Regions from separate parts of the Streptomyces sp. NBC_01803 genome, predicted to be linked through region 3. Evidence: riboswitches for the same ligand, from Rfam matches in the RefSeq annotation. Region 3 holds a riboswitch; each other region holds the start of a gene.

Region 1 (7,515 bases), 530 kb from region 3:
TCCATCCAGGCGAGGTTGTTCGGGCCCATCGGGGGGCCGCTGATCGGGATGTCCAGCATCCAGGGGCGATGCAGGAACAGCGCGCGGCAAGCGTGGGCGTAGGCCGTCAGGCGAGCGCGCCAGCCTTCGGGCCAGGTGGTGGTGTCGGGGCGGCCCGAGGCCATCTCGAACATGAGGTCCAGCAGGTCGTCCTTACCCGGCACGTACCGGTAGAGCGACATCGTGGTGACGCCAAGACGCTCGGCCACCTTGCGCATCGAGACCGCCGCGATGCCGTCGGCGTCCGCGATCTCCACCGCCGTCGCGACGATCCCGTCCAGGGTGAGGCTGCCGCGCGGGCCTCGGCTGCCCGGGGCCTTGGTGCGCCACAGCAGGTCCACCGTGGCCTGGAGGTCACGCGGGCGTTCGGTCGCGGCCATCGGTCTCCTCGGGGACAGCGGGTCTCGGGGTTGACCGTATTTTAAAACTGTGTATAGCGTATACCCAGGTTTACGGCGTACACAGTTCAGGGGTGACACTGATGGCTGACCACACGGTCGTGGCCGAGGGGCTGCGCAAGCGGTACGGCGGCAAGCGGGCGCTCGACGGCTTCGCGCTGGCCGTGCCCGCCGGTACCGTGCACGGCCTGCTCGGGCCGAACGGCGCCGGGAAGACGACGGCCGTGCGCTCGTTGGCCACGCTGCTGCGCTACGACGAGGGGCGGGCCGAGATCTGCGGGTACGACGTGGCCCGCCGGCCGGCGGAGGTGCGGGCGCGGATCGGGCTGACCGGGCAGTACGCGGCCGTCGATGAGCAGCTGAGCGGGCGGCAGAACCTGGTGATGTTCGGGCGGCTGCACAAGCTGCGCCCGCGTGCCGCGCGGCGGCGGGCCGACGAGCTGCTCGCGCGGTTCGGGCTGGCGGAGGCGGCCGGGCGGAACGCCGGGCAGTACTCGGGCGGCATGCGCCGCCGGCTCGACCTGGCGGCCAGCATGATCGTCACCCCGCGCGTGCTGTTCCTCGACGAGCCGACCACCGGCCTCGATCCGCGCAGCCGCAACCAGGTCTGGGACGCGGTCCGTTCGCTCGTCGCCGTCGGCACGACGGTGCTGCTCACCACGCAGTACCTGGAGGAGGCCGACCAGCTCGCCGACCGCATCTCGGTCATCGACGCGGGCCGGGTGGTCGCCGAGGGAACGGCCGACGAGCTGAAGGCCCGGATCGGTGGCGACCGGATCGAGGTCGTCGCACGGCACGCGACCGACCTCGACGCCGTGGCCGCGCTCGTCGGCCGCGTGTGCGGGGCGCGGCCGGAGACCGACCGGGACACCCGGCGGGTCGCCGCCCCGGCCGCCGACCGGGTGACCGCGCTGACCGAGGTGGTGCGGGCGCTGCACGAGGCGGGGATCGCGGTCGAGGACATCGGCACCCGGCGGCCCACGCTCGACGAGGCGTTCCTGCTGCTCACGGGCACGGCGCGGACGCACGAGAGCGAGGAGGTCCCCGCGTGAGCGGCACCGGCACGGTACGGAACGGCGTCAGCGACAGTCTCGTCATGACGCGGCGGAACATGGCACATCTGGTCCGGGTGCCGGAGGAGATGATCCTCTACTTCACGCTGCCGATCATGTTCGTGCTGGTCTTCGGGTACGTCTTCGGCAACGGCATGACGGTTCCGGGCGGCGGTGACTACCGCGAGTTCCTGCTGCCGGGCGTCTTCGTCATGACGATGCTCTACGGCATGGGCGCCACCGGCTCGGCGGTGGCCGCGGACACGGAGCGGGGCGTGGTGGACCGGTTCCGGTCGATGCCGGTGGCCCGTTCGGCGCTGCTCACCGGGCGTGGTACGGCCGACATGCTGCGAGCCCTGCTGGAGATCACGGTGCTGGTGATCTGCGGGCTGCTGGTCGGCTGGGAGTGGCACCGGGGCCCTGGCCGGGCGCTCGCGGCCCTCGCGCTGGTGCTGGCGCTGCGACTGGCGATCACCTGGATCGGGATCTATCTGGGCCTGGTGGTCAGGAACCCGGAGACCGTCGGCTCGATCGTCTTCCCGCTGGCGTTTCCGCTCACCGCCGTGTCGAACGTCTTCACCGCGCCGGAGCTGATGCCGGGCTGGCTCGGCACGGTCGCGGAGTGGAACCCGCTGTCGGCCACCGTGGCCGCGATCCGCGAGCTGTTCGGCAACCCGGGGCCGACGGGCGGCTCGTGGGCGGCGGACCACGCGCTGTTCCTGGCCGTGGCCTGGCCGGTGGTGCTGACGGCGGTCTTCGCGCCGCTGGCGGTGCGCGCGTATCAGCGGCTCAGCCGCTGAGCGGACCGGGAACGACCGGGAACGACCAGAACGGCCGGGAACGAGACGGGGCCCCGCACCGGATGTCCGGTGCGGGGCCCCGTCTCGTGGAACGGGCGCGGTGTCGCGTCAGATGGCGACGCCGTGCCCCCGCAGGTAGGCCAGCGGGTCGATGTCCGAGCCGTACTCGGGACCGGTGCGCACCTCGAAGTGCAGGTGCGGGCCGGTCGCGTTGCCGGTGGCGCCGGACAGGCCGATCTGCTCCCCGGGGCTCACCGTCTGGCCGACGCTGACGGAGAACGAGGACAGGTGGGCGTACTGGCTGTAGTGGCCGTCGGCGTGCAGGATGACGACCTCGTTGCCGTAGGCGCTGCTCGTCCGGGCCGTGACCACCTCGCCGGAGGTGATGGCCACCACGGGAGTGCCGGTGCCTACGGGGAAGTCGACGCCGGTGTGGTAGCCGGAGGACCAGTTGGAGCCGGCGACGCCGTAGTTGGTGCCGACCGCGCCCTCGACCGGGGCCGTGAAGCCGGTGCCGGTCTCGTCGGACGGGGCCGGGGCCGGGGCGGGCTCCGGCTCCGGCTCGGGCTCGGGCTCAGGAGCAGGCTCCGGCTCGGGAGCGGGCTCCGGCTCGGGGGCCGGGGCGGGCTCGGCCTCCGGGGCCGGGGCCGGGGCGGCGGTCTGGGCGGCGGCGGTGCCGTCCAGGGACAGTTCCTGACCGGGGTGGATCAGGTCGGGGTCGCCGCCGATGACCTGGCGGTTGTCCTCGTAGATCCGCTCCCAGCCGCCCTCGACGTCGTGCGCGTCGGCGATCTTGAAGAGCGTGTCGCCCTTGACCACCGTGTAGCTGCCGGAACCGCGCTCACGCTCGGAGTCGCCGGAGCGGTCGTCGGACTGGTCGGAGCCGGCCGGGGCGCTGACGGGGGCGGCGTTGGCGGCGGCGACCTGCTGGGCCGCGGGCTGCGCGGCGCTCGCTCCGCCCGCGGCGATGAGCGGCAGTGCCACGCCGGCACCACCCGCCGTGAGCATCAGGGAGATGCGGGAAGTGCGCCGGATACGCTGGCGGCGGTGACGTCCGCGTGCGGACATAGGTGTGCTCCTCTCCAACGCCTGCGAGGTGAGCTGTCGGGTTCGGGCCGGAGTAGCCCGGCCACCGCCGAATTCGGGCACGGGCGACCGAATTCATGGGTGGCTTCACCCCGAGCCGGAGCGTCGGAAAAACGCCTCGGCGAAAAGTGGGTCCCCCGCTCCTGTCACGCGGAATTGCTGCGTTTCCGCCTCCGGTGACAGGATTCGGCGTCCGGGAGCGGCTCGCCGCGGATGCGGCGCGGCCAGAACGGTAAACCTATGAATTCATAGAAGACAAGAAAACGGGCGCAGTCACTCCATGATCGGAAATACCGCCCCCGGCCATGCGTGACGACGGGCGACCGGACATGAACGGCGGGTAAGAGTGGGATTTCCGGCGGATTCGCCAATCACCCTTTCCCGATGACTCGTTGACCGGACCGGCGGAACGGGCGGGTGATGGCGATGATCGCCGGTCGCGCCGCCGAGTGACCTCGGTCACGCGCCACCCTTCCGCCCCTTATGCCCGGAACGTCCCGTCAGCTCATCCCTCGCCGTCGAGCTGCCGGATCGTCACGATCGACGGACCGCGCCGGCTCGACAGATCCCGGGAGACGGCCTCGGCGTCCCGCAACGCGCGCACCGCGTTGTGCCAGGTGAGTCCCGCCAGCTCGGCCGACGACCAGCGCCGGTCCAGCAGCTCCGCGATCAGCGCCGGATAGCCCGCCACGCTCTCCAGGCCGTCCGGCAGGAAGGCCGTGCCGTCGAAGTCACCGCCAATGCCGATGTGGTCAGCCCCGGCGACCTCGCGCATGTGGTCCAGGTGGTCCGCGACGGTCGCCACGGTGGCGCGCGGACGCGGGTGCTCGGCCTCGAACGCCCGGTGCACCCGCATCGCCGGTTCCGTGGTGTCCAGCGGGTGCAGGCCGTGGGCCCGCATGTTCTCGCTCGCGCGCCGGGTCCACTCGGCGGCCTCCGGCAGCACGAAGGCCGGCACGAACGTCGCCATCGCCACCCCGCCGTTGGCGCTCAGCGACTCCAGCACGTCGTCCGGGATGTTGCGCGGGTGGTCGCAGATCGCGCGCGCGGAGGAGTGCGAGAAGATCACGGGCGCCTGGCTCACGCGCAGCGCGTCGCGCATCGTCGAGGCGGCGACGTGCGAGAGGTCGACCAGCATCCCCATGCGGTTCATCTCCCGGACCACCTCCTCGCCGAACGCGGTGAGCCCGTCGTGCCGGGGCTCGTCGGTGGCCGAGTCCGCCCAGTCGGTGTTGTCGTTGTGGGTGAGCGTCATGTACCGGACGCCGAGGTGGTGGAACGCCCGGAGCGTCGCCAGCGAGTTGGCGATGGAGTGGCCGCCCTCGGCGCCCATGAGGGAGGCGATCCGGCCCGCCGCCCACGCCGCCGCCACGTCGTCGGCGGTGTACGCGGGCAGCAGGTCGGCCGCGTACCGGCACTGGAGGCGCCGGACCACGTCGATCTGTTCCAGGCAGGCGCTGACGGCGCGGTCCCCGGCCAGCTCGGTGGAGACGTACACCGACCAGAACTGCGCGCCGACGCCGCCCGCCCGCAGCCGTGGGAGGTCGGTGTGGAGGTGGGCGCTCTGGTCGGTGGCGATGTCACGGCGGTCGAGGTCGTACGCGACCTGCTTGCGCAGCGCCCAGGGCAGGTCGTTGTGGCCGTCCACGATCGGATGCTCGGCCAGCAGCGCGCGGGCGCGGGCCAGGGAATCGGCCGGAGCCGCGGCCGGGGCGTCGGCGGGGGAATCGGCCGGGGCGTCGGTCACGGTGTGCCCCCGGCGGCGAGCGAGGCGCGCAGGCGGCGGCCCTTCTCGGTGGCCTGCTCGTTCAGGGCGCGCTGGAACGCCCGCATCCGCTCCAGCAGCTCCGGATCGTGCGCGGCGAGCGTGCGGACGGCGAGCAGGCCGGCGTTGCGCGCGCCGCCGACCGAGACGGTGGCGACCGGGACGCCGGCCGGCATCTGCACGATGGAGAGCAGCGAGTCCATCCCGTCCAGGTACTTCAGGGGCACCGGCACCCCGATGACGGGCAGCGGGGTCAGCGAGGCGAGCATCCCCGGCAGGTGGGCGGCGCCGCCGGCGCCCGCGATCAGCGCCTTCAGCCCCCGCCCGGCGGCCCGCTCGCCGTAGGCGACCATCTCGTGCGGCATGCGGTGCGCGGAGACGACGTCCACCTCGTAGGGCACGGCGAACTCGTCCAGCGCCTCGGCGGCGGCGCGCATCACCGGCCAGTCGGAGTCGGAGCCCATGACGATGCCGACCAGAGGCGGCGAGGTGCTGCTGCTGCTCGGGGTGGTGCTCATTCGTCGATGATTCCTCGGAGGTAGTCGGCGGCGTGCCGCGCGCGGTCGCGCACGTCGGCCAGGTCCTCGCCGAAGGTGGTGACGTGGCCGACTTTGCGGCCGGGCTTCACGTCCTTGCCGTACATGTGGATCTTGAGGCGGGGATCGCGGGCCATGCAGTGCAGGTACCCCTGGTACATGTCTGGGGCGTCGCCGCCGAGGACGTTGGCCATCACGGTCCAGGGGGCGCGCGGGCGCGGGTCGCCGAGCGGGAGGTCGAGCACGGCGCGCAGGTGGTTGGCGAACTGCGACGTGACCGCGCCGTCCTGCGTCCAGTGGCCGGAGTTGTGCGGGCGCATCGCCAGCTCGTTGACGAGAACGCGGCCGTCGGCCGTCTCGAACAGCTCGACCGCGAGGTGGCCGGTGACGTTCAGCTCCCGGGCGATGCTGAGCGCCAGCCGCTGCGCGGCCAGGGCCAGCTCGTGCGGCAGGCCGGGCGCGGGGGCGATCACGGTGTCGCAGACGCCGTCCACCTGGACGGACTCGACCACCGGGTAGGCGACGGCCTGGCCGTGCGGGGAACGGACGACGTTGGCGGCCAGCTCGCGCGTGAAGTCGACCTTCTCCTCGGCCAGCACCGGCACGCCCGCCAGGAACGGCGCGCTGGTCGCGGCGGCCTCGGCGGCCGAGCGGACGACCCACACGCCCTTGCCGTCGTAGCCGCCGCGCACGGTCTTCAGAACGACGGGGAAGCCGGTGGCGCCCGTGTCCTCCTCGGCGAAACGGCGGATGTCGGCGGGGTCGGCGACGACGCGGTGGCGGGGGCAGGGGATGCCCAGCTCGGTGAGACGGGCCCGCATCACGCCCTTGTCCTGCGCGTGCACCAGGGCGTCCGGGCCGGGCCGGACGGCGATGCCGTCGGCTTCGAGCGCGCGGAGATGTTCGGTCGGGACGTGCTCGTGATCGAACGTGATCACGTCGCAGCCTCGGGCGAACGCGCGCAGCGTGTCGAGGTCGCGGTAGTCCCCGACGACCACGTCGTTCACGACCTGGGCCGCCGAGTCGCGCGGAGTGTCGCTGAGCAGCCTGAACCTGATACCGAGCGGGATGCCCGCCTCATGGGTCATACGGGCGAGCTGACCGCCTCCGACCATGCCGACCACCGGAAATGTCACGGGGCCAGCGTATCGGCAGCCCTCTGACGTCGGCCGCTGGGCCACAACGGCTGGAACCGGGCCGGGGCGCGGGCGCGTCGTCGTACGCATGTGGATCGGACGGGGCATGGCGGTGGCGGCGCTGGTGGCGGGTGTCGCGGCGGGGGCGGGCGCCTGCGAGGGGAACGAGGAACGCGAGGACGCGCGGGTGTTCACGGCGGAGGACGAGGCGATCGAGGTCGAGGCCGGGGAGAGCTTCACGGTCCGGCTGGCCGAGAACCCGACGACCGGCTACGAGTGGGCGATCGTCTCCCCCACGCCGGACCCGGCGGTGATCACCGTGGTGGAGGAACGTTACGAGGCCGACGAGGGTGCGGCGGAGGCACCGGGGCGCGGCGGAACGAAGTACCTGGTCTTCCGGGCGGAGGACGCGGGGACCACGGACCTCCGGCTGGTGGAACGGCGGGAAGGCGACGACCGCGCGGCGGAGGAGCTGACATTCGACGTCACTGTCGGCTGAGCCGGGCCGGGACGGTCTGGTTAGCATGGCCGCTATGAGCGACCGGCGCACGCTGCGCGACCGCATGCGCGGCATCGCCCAGGAAGCCGCGAAGTTCGGCGCCGTGGGCGCGTTCGGGTTTCTCGTGAACGTGATCGTGTTCAACCTCTGCACCCAGGCGGCGGGTCTCGCGCCGATCCGGTCGGGTGTGCTCGCCACGTCGGC
Region 2 (7,515 bases), 450 kb from region 3:
CCAACGACGAGAATGCGGGGACGCTCCGTGGTGCTCATGCCATTGAGTATCCACCCGGCTGGAGGGGGGTGCTCGTGAGGGGCTTCACAAGCAGAACGGTGGGTTCTGCTACACTACGCCCCTTTGTTACTCGCGCGTAAGCGTCTCCGCACCGCGCCGCCGGGCACGTGGAGAGATCAGCGCTGGTCGCCGGGGTGATCCACCCCGTGACCGCCTCCCCCGAACAGTCGAGCGGCGCCGCGCACACCGCCCGGAACCCCCCGGATCCGGCCGCGAAGGGCCTGCCGGGCGGCGCTGCCCGGCCCTTCCCGCCCCAGGTCGGGACTATTTCGGGGAACCCCATGTGAAAAACTTCACGAACTTGTTCGCGGCCCCCGTTCAGGGGTCACGACGCTCCACAGGATGCCGTCCAGGATGTCGTGTTCACTGACCACGACCTCCCGCGCGCCGGTGCGTTCGAGGACCTTCAGCAGCACCAGCGCGCCCGCGCCGATCACGTCCACCCGGCCCGGGTGCATCACCGGGATCGCGGCGCGCTCGGCGTGGGTGGCGGCGAGCAGGCGGGTGGTGATCTCCCGGACGCGCTCGGTCGTGAGACGGGAGTGGTGGATCGCGGCCGAGTCGTAGTCGGGCAGGTCCAGGGCGATCGCGGCGAGCGTGGTCACCGAGCCGGCCAGCCCGACGAGGGTGTGCGTGGCGTCCAGCGGCACCCGCTCCGCCGCCAGCGCGAGCGCGGCGTCGATGTCGGCGCTCATCGCGGCGATCTGCGCCGGCGTCGGCGGGTCGGTGATGGCCCCGTCGCGCAGCAGGTGCCGCTCGGTCAGCCGCACGCAGCCGATATCGACGCTGCGGGCAGCTCGCACCGCGTCGTCGCCGAGCACGAACTCCGTGGAGCCGCCACCGATGTCGAGCACCAGGTACGGCGGCGTTATCCCCGGCCGCCCGGTCAGCTCCCCGGTCGCGCCGGTGAAGGAGAGCGCGGCCTCCTCGTCGCCGCTGATCACCTCGGGCGTGATGCCCAGGATGTCCCGCACGCCGCGCGTGAAGTCGTCGCGGTTCTCCGCGTCGCGCGAGGCGGAGGTGGCGACGAACCGGGTCCGCTCCGGTGTGACGCCGTGCTCCGCCATCGCCGCGGCGTACCGGCGGCAGGCGGCGAAGGTGCGGTCCAGCGCCTCGGGGGCCAGTCGGCCGGTGCGGTCCACGCCCTGGCCCAGGCGGACGATCTCCATCCGCCGGTCCAGGTCGGTCAGCCGCCCGGTCGCCGGATCGGCGTCGGCGATCAGCAGGCGGATGGAGTTGGTGCCGCAGTCGATCGCGGCGGCTGCCGTCATGTCTCGTCGTCTCCTTCACCGGACGCGCCGGAACGGACCTGGACACACGGGCCCTTGCGCCACCACTCGGGCAGCAGGGCCAGCGCCTCGTCGCCCAGCGGATTGACCCCGGGCCCGGCGGCCAGGGAGTGGGCGACCAGCACGTGCAGGCACTTGACCCGGTCGGGCATCCCGCCCGCGCTGGGGAAGCCGGGCAGCACCTCGATGGCGTCGCGGCGCGCGAGGTAGTCCTCGTGGGCGGTCCGGTACGCGGCGGCCAGCTCCGGGTCCTCGGCCAGCCGGACCGTCATGTCCTTCATGACGCCCTCGGCCTCCAGGGTGCCGATGGCGGAGGCCGCGCGCGGACAGGTCAGGTAGTAGGTGGTGGGGAACGGCGTGCCGTCCGGCAGACGGGGCGCCGTCTCCACGACGTCCGGGCTGCCGCAGGGGCAGCGGTGCGCGACCGCGCGCAGACCGCGCGGCGGCCGGCCGAGCTGCTCCTCGATCGCGGCGGCGTCCGTCGGGGTTGGGGTTTCCACGAGTGGCTTTCTGTCCGGGAACTGGGGGACGTCGCGGCGTCAGCTCGGCCGGTCGGCCTTGTCGACGCCGTCCCACAGATTGTCGTACCAGGGGCGGGGGGCGGGGGCACCACGGGTGCGCAGGCGCTCGTCGTCCTCCTCGTCCCCGCCGGCCTCGCCGTCGCCGTCACCGGCCTCCGGGAGGAGAAACCCGATCTCGCCGGGCCGCACGTACTGCAACCGCTCGCGCGCCTGTTGTTCGACATACGCCGGGTCCTGCCAGCGGGCCTTGGCGTCCCGCAGGTCTTCGACCCGCTGCCGCTCCTCCTGGGCCTGCCGCCGCAGGTCGGCGATCTCGGTGCGCTGCTGGATGTACTGCCGCAGCGGATAGGCGAGCGCGACGATCAGGGAGCACAGCACGAGTGCCAGGATCGCGGCCCGGCCGGTGAGGCGGCTGCGGCGCGGCGGGCGGCGCAGCCGACGGCTCTGCGCGCGGTAGACCCGCGCGGCGGCCTGCTCGCCCAGTGCCCTGAGTCTGGTGGCGGTGGAGAACCGGTCCCGCTCCGCGGCCACGTCGCCTCCCTCACACCCCAGTTCGCCGTACCCGTGCCCCGCCACCGTACGGGACGGAGGGCGGGGACGGGCGTAGGGCGGGCGGACGGGACGGACAGGACGGGAGGTCCCGCCGGTCCGCCCCCCGGGAGTCTCAGCCGCGGAAGCGCGGGAACGCGCTGCGCCCGGCGTAGACAGCCGCGTCGTCGAGGATCTCCTCGATCCGCATCAGCTGGTTGTACTTGGCGACCCGCTCGGAACGGGCGGGGGCGCCGGTCTTGATCTGACCGCAGTTGGTGGCGACGGCCAGGTCCGCGATGGTGACGTCCTCCGTCTCGCCGGAGCGGTGGGACATCATGCACTTGAGACCGTTGCGCTGGGCCAGCTCCACGGCGTCCAGGGTCTCGGTCAGCGAGCCGATCTGGTTGACCTTCACCAGCAGCGCGTTGGCCGCACCCGCGTCGATGCCGCGCTGGAGCCGCTCGGGGTTGGTGACGAAGAGGTCGTCGCCGACGATCTGTACCTTCCCGCCGAGCTCGGCGGTGAGGGCCTGCCAGCCCTCCCAGTCCTCCTCGCTCAGCGGGTCCTCGATGGACACCAGCGGGTACGCCTCGACCAGCTCGGCGTAGTACGCCGTCTGCTCGGCGGCGGTGCGGGACTTGCCCTCGAAGGTGTAGACGCCGTCCGAGTAGAACTCGGTGGCGGCCACGTCCAGGGCGAGGGCGATGTCCTGACCCGGGGTGTACCCGGCCTTCTGGATGGCCTCGACGATCAGGTCGAGGGCCTCGCGGTTGGAGCCGAGGCTCGGCGCGAAGCCGCCCTCGTCGCCCAGGCCGGTGCCCAGGCCGCGCTCCTTCAGCACCTTCTTGAGCGTGTGGTAGGTCTCGGCACCCCAGCGGACGGCCTCGGAGAAGGACTCCGCGCCGATGGGGGCGATCATGAACTCCTGGATGTCCACGTTCGAGTCGGCGTGCGCGCCGCCGTTCAGGATGTTCATCATCGGCACCGGGAGCAGGTGCGCGTTGGGCCCGCCGAGGTAGCGGAAGAGGGGGAGGTCGCGGGATTCGGAGGCGGCGTGCGCCACGGCGAGGGAGACGCCGAGGATGGCGTTGGCGCCGAGCGAGGACTTGTCGGCGGTGGCGTCCAGGTCGAACATCGCCTGGTCGATCAGCCGCTGCTCGGTGGCGTCGTAACCCACCAGCTCGGGGCCGATCTGCTCGATGACGGCGAGGACGGCCTTCTCCACGCCCTTGCCCAGGTAGCGGCTCTGATCCCCGTCGCGCAGCTCCAGCGCCTCGAAGGCCCCGGTGGAGGCCCCGGAGGGAACGGCGGCACGACCCGTGCTGCCGTCGTCGAGGCCAACCTCGACCTCGACCGTGGGGTTGCCTCGCGAGTCAAGGATCTCGCGGGCTACGACGACGTCGATAGACGGCACGAGGTTCTCCTTAGGTCCGAGTGGATGTCATCAGTGGCGTCTTCAGCCCTCTGAGCGTAGCCGCCCCGGGAGGCCGCACTGGTCGCCAGCTCGCCCTAAGCACTCGATACCCCTCTGAAAGCCCAGCTCAGAGCGGGGGCCACCTTTTTGTTCAACGGGAGAAGAAAACCCGGTGCGGGGGCGTCGCCCCGCACCGGGTTCCGGTTCACCGGCGTGGGCCGGGGCGGATCAGACGCCGAGCTCCTGACCGGGGTGGATCAGGTCGGGGTTGTCCCCGACCACATCGGCGTTGTCGGCCCAGAGCTGCTGCCAGGTGGTGTCGTGCTCCTCGGCGATCTCCGAGAGGGTGTCACCGCGCTTGACGGTGTAGGTCCCGCCGTTGCTGTCGTCGGCGGGCACCTCCTCCTCGCGGGCCGGGGCGGCCTGCGGCTCGGCCGGGATCTCCTCCGCGGGCTGCGGCTCGGGCGCGGGCTCGGGAGCCGGCTCCGGGGCGGCGCCACCGGGGTTCACCTCGGCGGCCGGGCCGCCGGCGGACAGACCCGCCTGCGGGCCGCAGACCGGCCAGGCGCCGGGGCCCTGCATCGAGAGAAGCACCTCGGCGGCGGCGATCTGCTGGTCCTTGGAGGCCAGGTCGGCGCGGGAGGCGTACTGCGAACCGCCGGCCGCTTCCCAGCTCGACTGGGAGAACTGCAGGCCGCCGTAATAGCCGTTGTTGGTGTTGATGGCCCAGTCGCCGCCGGACTCGCATTGGGCGACGGTGTCCCAGGTGTCGACGGAGGCGGCGCCGGCGCCGGTGGCGCTCAGCAGCGGAAGCGCGACCGCGGCGGCGCCGGTGACGGTGGCCGCGGCGGCGAAGCGGGTCGGTCTGGACGGACGACGATGACGGCCCTTGCCTGTGAACAGCATGACGATCCTTCTCACCGACGCCTGCGAGGTGAGCTGTCGGGTTCGGGTCTGGTGAGTTGCCCGGCCCCTGGCGCCTTGCGGCGTCCGGGGCTTCACCCCAAGCCGTTGCCGGGAGTGCGGTCCGGCGCGGCATCCGCGCCCCGGTGTCGGCTACCGGGTCGCGGCCTGGGTCCCCCGCTCCTGCCTGCGGTGGTGCGCGATGGTGGTCCCCGAGGCCGGCGGCAGGATTCGGCGTTCGGCTTCGGTGCCCGGCGAGACGTCGAGCGGAGGGACACTAAACACACGCTCACTAACGATTCAAGAACGATGAAGATCACCGGCGTGGCGGGGGTTGACGCGCGAGAAGTCGGATTTGCCCAGGTCAGCCAGGGAGGCGAAACGACGGAAGAGTCCGATATCACCGAAGTGCGGGGAGATGATGGTCACACTTTTCAGATCGCAAAGTTGCGCTCGCGAATCGATACCTAACGGGCCGCGACCGCCAACTCCAGCACCTGGCCCGGGAGTATGAAGTCTGGATTGTCGCCAATGACCGTTTTATTCGCCTCGTAGAGGGCGGGCCAGCCGCCGGACACCCCGGACACCACCGCAATGGCGGACAAGGTGTCCCCCCGCCGCACCTCGTAACGGTCCGCGTGCCGCCCGGTCGTGGCGGCCGGCTCCGCACCGGCCTCCGCCTCCGCCGGGTCGAGCTCACCCCGGTGCCGCCCGCCGCCGTCCGCGCTCCCGGCCGCCTCCGCCGCGTCGGGCTCGTCACCGGCGGGCTCCTCGGCCGCCTCTCCGGCCGCCTCCGCCGCGGGCTCCTCCGTCGGCTCCTCGACCGATCCCTCGACCGATCCCTCGACCGATCCCTCGACCGGCGGCTCGGACGGCTCCAGGCCGGGCTCCGTGTCCGGTCCCTCGACCTCGCCGCCCTCCTCACCGGGTACGGCCGACTCCTCCGGCCCCCCGATCTCCTCCTCGGCCTGGGCCTCCTCGGCCTCCTCCGCCCGGTCCACGTCGTCCCCGTGCTCGGCGCGGAACTCCTCCCACAGCCCCGACAGCAACGCGCACCCCGGCAGCGCTTCCTGCCCCTGGTCGGCGAGCATCCGCGTCGCCACCGTGATCTGTTGCGCCCGGCTCGCCAGGTCGGGCCGGAGCGCGAGGTCGAGCCCGCCGTACCGCTCCCACAGGCTCAGCGGCAACTGGAAGCCGCCGTAGTAGCCGTTACCGGTGTTCGCCGTCCATATCCCGCCGCTCTCGCACTCGGCGGCCTGGTCCCACGTGCCATCACTCACCGCGTTCGCCGAGCCCGCGCCGATCAGGGGCAACGCGATGCCCGCGCCCGTCACCCCCGCGGTGACGAGAAAGGCCGGAGCCTGTCGTGGACGACGGTGACGGCCGGTCCGGGAGCGCATTTGACGGTCCTCTCATGCGAACACTGTTACGGATGAGGGGAACCTAGTCCTCCGTCCGCACGATCACAAGTCGATCCCGCCGGGATAACGTGTTCATCACACTGCTGACGCTCTGTCACCTTCCGCCGTGAACGCGACCGGCAAGGACCGCAGCCCACGCATGATCAGCCCGCCCCGCCAGCGCAGATCGGCCGGCTCCGCCGCCAGCCGCACATCCGGCAGCCGCCGCAGCAGCGTCGCCAGCGCCGTGCGTGCCTCCAGCCGTGCCAGCGGCGCGCCCAGGCAGTAGTGGATGCCGTGCCCGTACCCCAGATGCGGATTGTCCGGCCGCCCCAGATCCAGCGCGTCCGGCGCCGCGAAGCGGGCCGGATCGCGGTCCGCCGCCGCCAGCACGACCAGCACCGGATCGCCGCGCTCCACCCGCTGTCCGCCCAGCGTCAGCGGCTCCGACGCGAACCGCCACGTCGCCAGTTCCACCGGCCCGTCGAACCGCAGCAACTCCTCGACCGCCGAGGCCATCAGCGCCTCGTCCCCCGCCGCCACCGCGCCCCGCAGCCGCGCCAGCTCCGCCGGGTTCCGCAGCAGCGCCAGGGTGCCGTTCCCGATCAGGTTCACCGTCGTCTCGAAGCCCGCGAAGAGCAGGATGAACGCCATCGACGCGGCCTCGTCCTCCGTCAACTGCTCACCGTGGTCCGACGCCCGGATCAGACCCGAGATCAGGTCGTCCCCCAACTCCCCCCGCTTGCGGTGGATCAACTCCCCCAGATACGTCCGCATCCGCCGCACCGCGCGCCCCACCCCGCCGCGCTTGCCCGCCGTGTGCAGCATCATCCCGGCCCACCGCCGGAAGTCGTCCTGGTCCTCGGGCGGCACCCCCAGCAGGTCGCAGATCGCGTAGATCGGCAGCGGGAACGCGAACTCGTCGATCAGGTCCGCCGATCCGGCGCCCGCGAACCCGTCCACCAGCCGCTCCGACAACTCCCGCACCCGCGGCTCGAACTCGGCCACCCGGCGCGGCGTGAACGCCGTCGACACCAGCCGCCGCAGCCGCGTGTGGTCCGGCGGGTCGATGTTCAGCAGATGAGTCATCACGTTCGCGCCGCGCTCCCCCGGGATGCCGACCCGCCCCGAGGCGTGGTCCGCCGCGCTGTGCCGCCCCGGGTTCTTGCTCAGCCGGGGATCGGCCAGCGCCCGGCGCGCGTCCGCGTACCGCGTCACCAGCCAGGCAGCCACCCCGCTCGGCAGCACCGCCCGGTGCACCGGCGCGTTCTCGCGCAGCCACGCGTACGCCGGATACGGGTCCGCCGTGAAGCCCTGGTCGAACAGCGTCGGCGGCTCCCCGCCCTCAGCCATCCGCCGGCTCCGGCCGTCGCTGGTCCGGGATCACCGCCGAGACC
Region 3 (7,515 bases):
CCCTCCCGCCCCAGCCCGATCCAGTCGTAGTGCCGGGGCAGGTCGGCGGCCACTTGCCCGACCTGGTGATAGAGCGCCTCCTGCACCCCGAGAACGGTCGGCCGCTCGCCCCGGAGAAACGCCGCGAGCACCGGCCGACGGTCGGCCCACGAGTCGGGCGTGCCGACGCCGGCTCCGGCGTCGTACCGGACGTTGCAGGAAACGACGTGCAACCGGTCCCCACCGGCGGCCCCGATCACTGTCGCCATGGTCGTCCTCCAGGTTCCACGCCCCGGGAGAACTCTCCCCCACAGCGCTGTCTCCCCCACCGAGGCAGGGGCCCGATCACCCATCTGCCATAGGTGGCGCCGCCCCACGAGACGGCCGGATGACGCGCGCTCGCGCCGCTCGGGCCCTCTCACGGCTGGGCGCCTCGCATCGGGCGGCGTGATCCACAGCCGCGGACGGATCCGCCGCCGCCGGCGGATGACACCGGCGTCTCGGGCACCGAGCGGACACCGCGCCCGGCCACCGAAGCACGGGGCCCGTCCCACCCGCGCGGCGTGGTCCTCAAACCCGCGAGCGTGTCCTGCTCCTGCTCCTGCTCCTGCTGCTGCTGCCGCCGCCGCCGCCGCTGCCGCTGCCGCTGCCGCCGGGGGCCGGGGGGCAGGGGCAGGGGCAGGGGCGCGTCATCGGTCGCGCACGGCGAGCGGGAGCGCCCACCCACCTTCGGCCGGGCGATCGGGCGATCGGGCGCCCGACGCTCGTCGGTCGCGCGCGGCGGCGGGGTCGAGCCCGCACCGCGAAAGCGCCGGCCCGGACACCTGGCGCGCCCGGCCCGGTGCCTTTCTCGCGACCACCCATACCAGCACATACCACGTGAAGATCGACTCGCCGTCCCTCCCGCCCGGCGGCAGATTGGGACCGTGCAGACGAGAGCGCCGTGGTGGGCCGGGGGACGGGCCTACGCCCTGCTGCCCGCGGCGTTGATCGCCATCGGGCTCATGCTCGACTTCGTCACCCCGCCGCGCCTCACCCTCACGCCGCTCTACGCCGCCGCGCCGCTGCTCGCGGCCCCCGTGCTGTCCCTGGTGGTCACGGCCGGATACGGCCTGCTCGCCACCGCCGCCGTCGTCGCCGAGATGACGTGGCGTTCCACCGTCCAGTGGAGCGAGGTCGGCGTCAAAACCGGCACGGTCGCGACCATCTCCCTCATCGCCATCGCCGTCAACCGCATCGTCGCCGCCCGCGACCAGCGCGTCGCCTCCGCCCGCGAGATCGCGGAGGTCGTCCAGCGGGCGGTGGTGCCCGAGCCACCCGCGCGCGTCGGCGCGCTGCGCGTGGCCGCCCGCTACCAGGCCGCGCAGCGGAACACGATGGTCGGCGGCGATCTGTACGCCGTCCGGGAGACCCCGCACGGCGTGCGCATGCTGGTCGGCGACGTGCGCGGCAAGGGCCTGGCCGCGACCGAGGCGGTGGCCGTGATCCTCGGCGCGTTCCGCGAGGCCGCCGAGTGCGAGCCGGAGCTGGCCACGGTGGCCGCCCGGTTGGAGACCGCGCTGGCCCGCGAACGGCGGACCCGGACGAACCTCGACCCGGTCGAGGGCTTCACCACGGCCGTCCTGGTCGAGGTGCCGGACGACCCACCCGTGCGCGTCCGCTTCATCAACCGCGGCCATCCACCGCCCGTGCTCCTCGGTCCCGGCGGTGACGCCAGCTACCTCGACCCCGGGCAGGCCGCCGCCCTGCCGCTCGGCCTGGGGGACCTGCTGCCCAGCCCCGACCGGTCGGACACCGTCCCGTTCCCGCCCGGCACCCACCTGTTGCTCTATACGGACGGCGTCAGCGAGGCCCGGGACGCCCACGGCGTCTTCTACGACCCGCTGGACGGGCTGCGCGGCCTGGTCTTCCCCGGACCGGCCGCGCTGCTCGACCACGTCGTCGCGGACGTCATCACGCACACCGACGACGGACTCCAGGACGACATGGCCCTGCTGGCCATCCAGCACCCGGCGGAGGCGGCGGTCGGCTAGCCCCAAGGGTCGTCCGCGCGCCAGATCGTGTTCCGCAGGTCCGCGCCGCGCACGATCTGCACCCGCCAGGGGTCCAGCCGCAGCAGGTGGTACCGCGGATCGTCGGGCCCGCTCCAGAACGCGCCCGGGTCGTAGCCCACCCCACCCGGGCTGCCGGTGCGGAACAACTCCCACGCCCGCCGCTTCGCCGCCGCGTCCTCCACCCACACGGCGGTCGCGTCGATGAAGACGGCGTTCTGACGGGGGCTCCAGTAGGAGAACGTGGTGTGCGGGTTGGCGGCCAGATGGGCGGCCTTGACCGGCGTCCGGTAGGTGACGAGCCAGCCGAGCGGCCGGCCGTCGACCACCTCCCAGACGGCGACCAGCACCCGGGCCCGGGGGCGCCCCTTGGCGTCGACGGTGATCATCGAGGCGTAACGGATCTCGCTGAGGTAGTCGCGGAACCGCGGCTCGATCTCGGCGAACGACTTCACGGTGGCGGTCATGACGGAACGCGCTCCCTAACGTGAGACGGACGGAGCCGGCACGGACTCCCCAGCCGGTGGGGTGGCCACCGTCGCCGCCGCGCCCCCCACCACCGGGGCCGGACGCCGCCGCGTCGGCCCCGCCGCGATGACGGCGGCGGCGAGGATCGCCGCGCCCAGCGGCACGAGCAGCGCCGCGTGGAAGCCGTCGAGCATGGTCTGCGCCGAGGCGGCGACGCCGCCCGCCTCCGGCGCGACGGCGACATTGACGGCGGTGGCGGCGGAGAGGCCGAGCGCCGCGCCGAACTGGAAGGAGGTGTAGAGCAGCCCACCGGCCAGCCCCTGCTCGGACTCCTCGATGCCGTCGGTCGCGGAGATGGTCAGCGGCCCGTAGGCGAGGGCGAACGAGAGCCCGACCAGCAGCATGGACGGGAACATCGCCAGGTAGACGGTGTCCAGGCCGATCGGCAGGAACAGCCCGTACCCGGCCACCGCCAGCAGCAGCCCGCCGAGGATGACCCGCGCGTTGCCGTAGCGGTTCACCAGGCGGGGCGTCAGCGTCGGCGCGAGGACCGCGTCGATGCCCATCACCAGCATGGCCAGGCTCGTCTTCATTGTTGACCAGCCGCGGAGCTCCTGGAGGTAGAGGACGGCGATGAACTGGAAGGCGAAGAACGCGGCGGCCAGCAGCAGACCGGCGGCGTTGACGCGCAGCAGCGTCCCCGAGCGCAGGATGCCCAGCCGCAGCAGCGGGGCGGCGGAGCGGCGTTCGACGGCGACGAAGGCGGTGAGGGCCGCGAGCCCGGCGGCGAGCGTCGCCGCCGTCCAGCCGATGCCGGTGTGGGTGGCGCGCTCGACCGTGACGGCCAGCAGCATGAGGGCGACGGTGATGAGCAACGCGCCCGTGATGTCGACGGGTTGGCTTCCCGGCGCGACGGGCTGCTCCGCCGGGCGCGGGATGAGCACGAGGGCGGCGAGCAGGACGACCAGCGAGACCAGGACCGGGGCGAAGAAGACCCACCGCCAGTCGACCGAGGAGAGCAGTCCGCCGAGGACGAGACCGAGCGAGAAGCCGCCGGCGGCGGTGCCGGAGTAGATCAGCAGGGCGCGGTCGCGCCGCGGACCCTCCGGGAAGGTCGTCGTGATGATCGACAGGCCGGCCGGGGTCATGAACGCGGCGGCCACGCCCGTCACGAACCGGGCGGCGATGAGCATCCAGCCCTCGGTCGCCAGCCCGCCGAGGCCGGAGAAGAGCAGGAAGACGCTCAGCCAGCCGACGAACATCCGCCGCCGGCCGAGGAGATCGGCGGCCCGGCCGCCCAGCATCATGAAGCCTCCGTAGCCGAGGACATAGGCGCTCATCACCCACTGGAGTTCGCCGGTGGACAGACCCAGATCGGCGCGGATGGAGGGGAGGGCCACGTTGAGCATGGCCACGTCGATCCCCTCCAGGAAGATGGCGCCGCACAGGACGAACAACATGCCCCAGGCACGAGTGGACATGGGCAGGTTCCCTTCGGGGCAGATCAGAGACGGTTCCTCCTTGTAACCGACAGCATCATGGGGAACCATCTCCGCATGGAAGAAGGCACTTCGAAGTCCCTCGGGAACACCGGGGATACCGTGGGCCCGACCTGCGATGACGGCGGCGGCTCCGACGCGTACGCGTATGACGTGAAGCAGTGGGATGTGCGCGAGGACTGCGAAGTCCGCCAGATCCTCGACCGGATCGCGGACAAGTGGTCGCTGCTCGTCATCGCGCTCCTCGACTGCCAGAGCCTGCGGTTCACCGAGCTGCGCCGCGAGATCGACGGCGTGAGCCAGCGGATGCTGACCCGGACGCTGCGACACCTGGAGCGTGACGGCCTGGTGAGCCGGACCGTGCGCGCGACCGTGCCGCCGCGCGTCGACTACGCGCTGACGCCGCTCGGTTCCACGCTGCACGCGACGATCCAGTCGTTGGTCACCTGGACCGAGGAGCATCAGCGCGAGATCGCCGCCGCCCGTGCCACATACGACGCACGCGACCACGAGGGGTGAGCATGTGGCGCTCCTCACATAACAATTGACGTACTGTCAGATGCTCAGCCCCCTATAAATCGGCGTCGATTTGCCGGATTTGCAGCGCTTCGGGACTGAAAATCCTGGTCAAGGGCTCGGGTTTATTCCCTCAAGCACTTGGAATCTGGCGGCAGCTTCTATTAACGTTCGATAACGCAGCGCGGTCGTCACCGCCGTCACAAGAGACGGCGCCGTGCTCACTCGCCGAATCCGGCACGTGCGAAACAACTGCACCAATGGAACCGGGGACCCACCACTTGGGGTGAATCGGACTGTCGGCAGCCACCAGCCGCCGCCCTTCCGTAGGAGACCTTCCTGCTCCGAACCCGTCAGCTAACCCGGTAGGCGGAAGGAAGGAAAGGAGAGCGCCTCCGTGGCGTCGAACCGGCATGCCTCGATAGAGGGCACGCACTTGGACACGTACGGCTCGCCCGGCACGTACCCGGCCTACTTCGGGCCGAAGGCCGACGACGGCGAGACGTACGGCGAGTGGAATCCCAGCGAGGACACCCTCCTTCCGGTGCGCGGGCGGCACCGTGTCGCCCGCCAGCGTGGCGGCACCATCGCCCGCAGCCGCGCGGTGCTCGGCGTCGGCGTGTTCGCCGCGGTCGGCGCGGGCGGCATGGCCACGGCCAACGAGGAGGGCGCGAGCGCCGTCGCCGGCGTGGACACCGCCGCGGACGAGATGGCGACCATCCCCGTCCTCGGCGACCTGCTCACCGGCACGGACTCCGGTGCCGACACCGCGACCGCCGACACCGCGACCGCCGATACCGCGACCGCCGACTCCGCCGCCGCTCTCGCCGAGGCACCGTCCGGGCCCGCCGGTGTGCTCGACGCGGGCGAGGCCCTGCGCACCCGCCTCCTCCAGCAGGCCGACCAGCAGGACGCCAACGCGGAAACCCAGGCCGTCACCGCCGCCGTCCAGGAGGCCGAGGCCGCCGCCGCCGAGGAAGCCGCGGCCGTGGCCGAGGCCGAGCGGGCCGCCGAGGAGGAGCGGCGGCGCGAACGCGAGGAGGCCGAGCGGCTGGAGCAGCTGCGTGCCAGCTTCACCCTGCCCCTCAACGACTACCGCCTCTCCACCTACTTCGGTGAGAGCGGCTCGATGTGGCAGACCACCCACACCGGCACCGACTTCGCCGCCCCGACCGGCACGCCGGTCAAGAACGTGCACACCGGCACCGTCACGGAGGCCGCCTGGGCCGGCTCGTACGGATACCGCGTCATCGTCGAGTTGGAGGACGGCACCGAGGTCTGGTACTGCCACCTGTCCTCGATGAGCGTGTCCACCGGGCAGGAGATCGTCACCGGCGACACCGTCGGCCGCGTCGGCTCCACGGGCAACTCCACCGGTCCCCACCTCCACCTGGAGGTCCGCCCCGGTGGCGACACCGCCATCGACCCGCTGCTCTGGCTGCGCGACAAGGGCATCACGGTCTGACGCCTCCGATGGCCCTGGCGGCTCCCCTGACGCCAGGGCCACCGAGTTTACGCTGGCCGCATGACTGCACAGAGGCACGCCGTCGGCGCTTTCGAGGTCTTCCCCCTCTGCCTGGGGGGCAACGTCTTCGGCTGGACGGCCGACGAAGCGGAGTCGTTCGCCGTTCTCGACGCCTACGCCGAGGCCGGCGGGAACTTCGTGGACACCGCCGACAGCTACTCCGCCTGGATCGAGGGCAATGCGGGCGGCGAATCCGAGACGATCATCGGCCGCTGGCTGGCCCGGCGCGGTCGGCGCGACGACATTGTGGTGGCCACGAAGGTGGGCGCGCATCCCGACTTCAAGGGCCTGTCCGCCGCCACCATCAAGGGCGCCGCCGAGGAGTCCCTGCGCCGGCTCGGCACCGACCGCATCGACCTGTACTACACGCACTTCGACGACGAGTCGGTCGAGGTCGCGGAGATCATCACCGCCCTGGACGACCTCGTGCGGGCCGGCAAGGTCCGCGAGATCGGCGTCTCCAACATCTCCCCGGCCCGCCTCGAAGCCTCCCTGGAGTTCTCCACCCGGGAGAACAAGGCCCGTTACGTCGCGATCCAGCCCCACTACAACCTCGTCTCCCGCGACACCTACGAAGGCCCTCTCGCCGACCTGGCCACCCGCTACGGCCTGGCCGCCATGCCGTACTTCGCGCTGGCCGCCGGCTTCCTCACCGGCAAGTACCGCCCGAACGCCGCCGTTTCGAGTGCCCGCGCCGGCCGCGCGGCCCAGCACCTGGAGACGGAGCACGGCCGCCGCGTGCTCACCGCCCTGGACGAGATCGCCGCCGCCCACCAGGCCGAGGTCGCCACGATCGCCCTCGCCTGGCTCGCCGTCCAGCCCACGGTCGCCGCCCCCATCGCCAGCGCCCGCACCCTCGACCAGCTCCCCGCCCTGCTCGCGGTGGCCGATGTGACCCTCACCGACGCCGACGTCACCCGGCTCACCGAGGCGTCGCTCTGACGATGCGACTCTTCCGCCACCGCCGGCCCCAGACCGACCGCCTCCTGGCCTGATCAGACGCGGCTCAATGTCGTAGCGCGCTTTCGCCGCTTCCAGCAGCGCTTCACCAAGGGCGGTGCGTAAGCGTCGTAGGTGCCGCGGTCGCGGTGGGCCGGGGCCGCCGTGAGATCAAGGCCCGCGTATCCGGCCATCGGGTCCAGGTGTGGCGCTCGGCGTCGGGGTAGGTGGTGCGGGAGAGGCGGAGGGTGTCGATCACGCCTGCCGGTTGCCGGCCCGGAAGGTGGCGGCCGAGGGCGCGGTAGTCGGCGGTGGCGTTGTGGGCGGCGGATCCAGGTGTCGTCCAGCATGGCCGTACCTCGTCGGCCACGGCCGTCCAGGGCGGGCAGGTGGTCAGACGCTCGTTCGTCAGCTTGTGGACGCCGGTGGCGAACGGGGTGACGGATCACGGGCGGTTGGATGAGTCAGGACCCGGCGGTGGTGGTGTCGGGGGTGCCGTTACGGATGGCCAGGGCGGCGACTTCGGCCAGGTCGGGCG

Evidence for each region. A riboswitch is a leader RNA that binds a small molecule or an ion and turns the genes downstream of it on or off. The one in region 3 is predicted to bind cyclic di-AMP.
Region 1: linked by a shared signal. The riboswitch ahead of OIE51_RS09950 (M23 family metallopeptidase) and the one ahead of OIE51_RS12445 (M23 family metallopeptidase) in region 3 are both predicted to bind cyclic di-AMP.
Region 2: linked by a shared signal. The riboswitch ahead of OIE51_RS10320 (transglycosylase family protein) and the one ahead of OIE51_RS12445 (M23 family metallopeptidase) in region 3 are both predicted to bind cyclic di-AMP.

What each region holds. Positions count from the first base shown of each region.
Region 1 covers NZ_CP109073.1:2,308,603-2,316,117, forward strand. Annotated here, with positions in the region: gene OIE51_RS09935 (TetR/AcrR family transcriptional regulator) at 1-419, opposite strand, end outside; gene OIE51_RS09940 (ATP-binding cassette domain-containing protein) at 521-1,489, shown strand; gene OIE51_RS09945 (ABC transporter permease) at 1,534-2,289, shown strand; gene OIE51_RS09950 (M23 family metallopeptidase) at 2,398-3,357, opposite strand; cyclic di-AMP (ydaO/yuaA leader) riboswitch at 3,361-3,549, opposite strand; gene OIE51_RS09955 (dipeptidase) at 3,881-5,122, opposite strand; gene purE (5-(carboxyamino)imidazole ribonucleotide mutase) at 5,119-5,658, opposite strand; gene OIE51_RS09965 (5-(carboxyamino)imidazole ribonucleotide synthase) at 5,655-6,812, opposite strand; gene OIE51_RS09970 (protease inhibitor I42 family protein) at 6,901-7,311, shown strand; gene OIE51_RS09975 (GtrA family protein) at 7,346-7,515, shown strand, end outside.
Region 2 covers NZ_CP109073.1:2,382,861-2,390,375, forward strand. Annotated here, with positions in the region: gene OIE51_RS10295 (NAD(P)/FAD-dependent oxidoreductase) at 1-38, opposite strand, end outside; gene OIE51_RS10300 (Ppx/GppA phosphatase family protein) at 354-1,331, opposite strand; gene OIE51_RS10305 (DUF501 domain-containing protein) at 1,328-1,849, opposite strand; gene OIE51_RS10310 (FtsB family cell division protein) at 1,889-2,401, opposite strand; gene eno (phosphopyruvate hydratase) at 2,535-3,815, opposite strand; gene OIE51_RS10320 (transglycosylase family protein) at 4,044-4,721, opposite strand; cyclic di-AMP (ydaO/yuaA leader) riboswitch at 4,725-4,858, opposite strand; gene OIE51_RS10325 (transglycosylase family protein) at 5,186-6,118, opposite strand; gene OIE51_RS10330 (cytochrome P450 family protein) at 6,215-7,471, opposite strand; gene OIE51_RS10335 (sensor histidine kinase) at 7,464-7,515, opposite strand, start outside.
Region 3 covers NZ_CP109073.1:2,835,084-2,842,598, reverse strand. Annotated here, with positions in the region: gene OIE51_RS12470 (endonuclease/exonuclease/phosphatase family protein) at 1-248, opposite strand, end outside; gene OIE51_RS12465 (PP2C family protein-serine/threonine phosphatase) at 906-2,012, shown strand; gene OIE51_RS12460 (pyridoxamine 5'-phosphate oxidase family protein) at 2,009-2,497, opposite strand; gene OIE51_RS12455 (MFS transporter) at 2,513-3,979, opposite strand; gene OIE51_RS12450 (winged helix-turn-helix transcriptional regulator) at 4,055-4,516, shown strand; cyclic di-AMP (ydaO/yuaA leader) riboswitch at 4,730-4,900, shown strand; gene OIE51_RS12445 (M23 family metallopeptidase) at 4,911-5,978, shown strand; gene OIE51_RS12440 (aldo/keto reductase) at 6,039-6,980, shown strand; gene OIE51_RS12435 (hypothetical protein) at 7,442-7,515, opposite strand, start outside.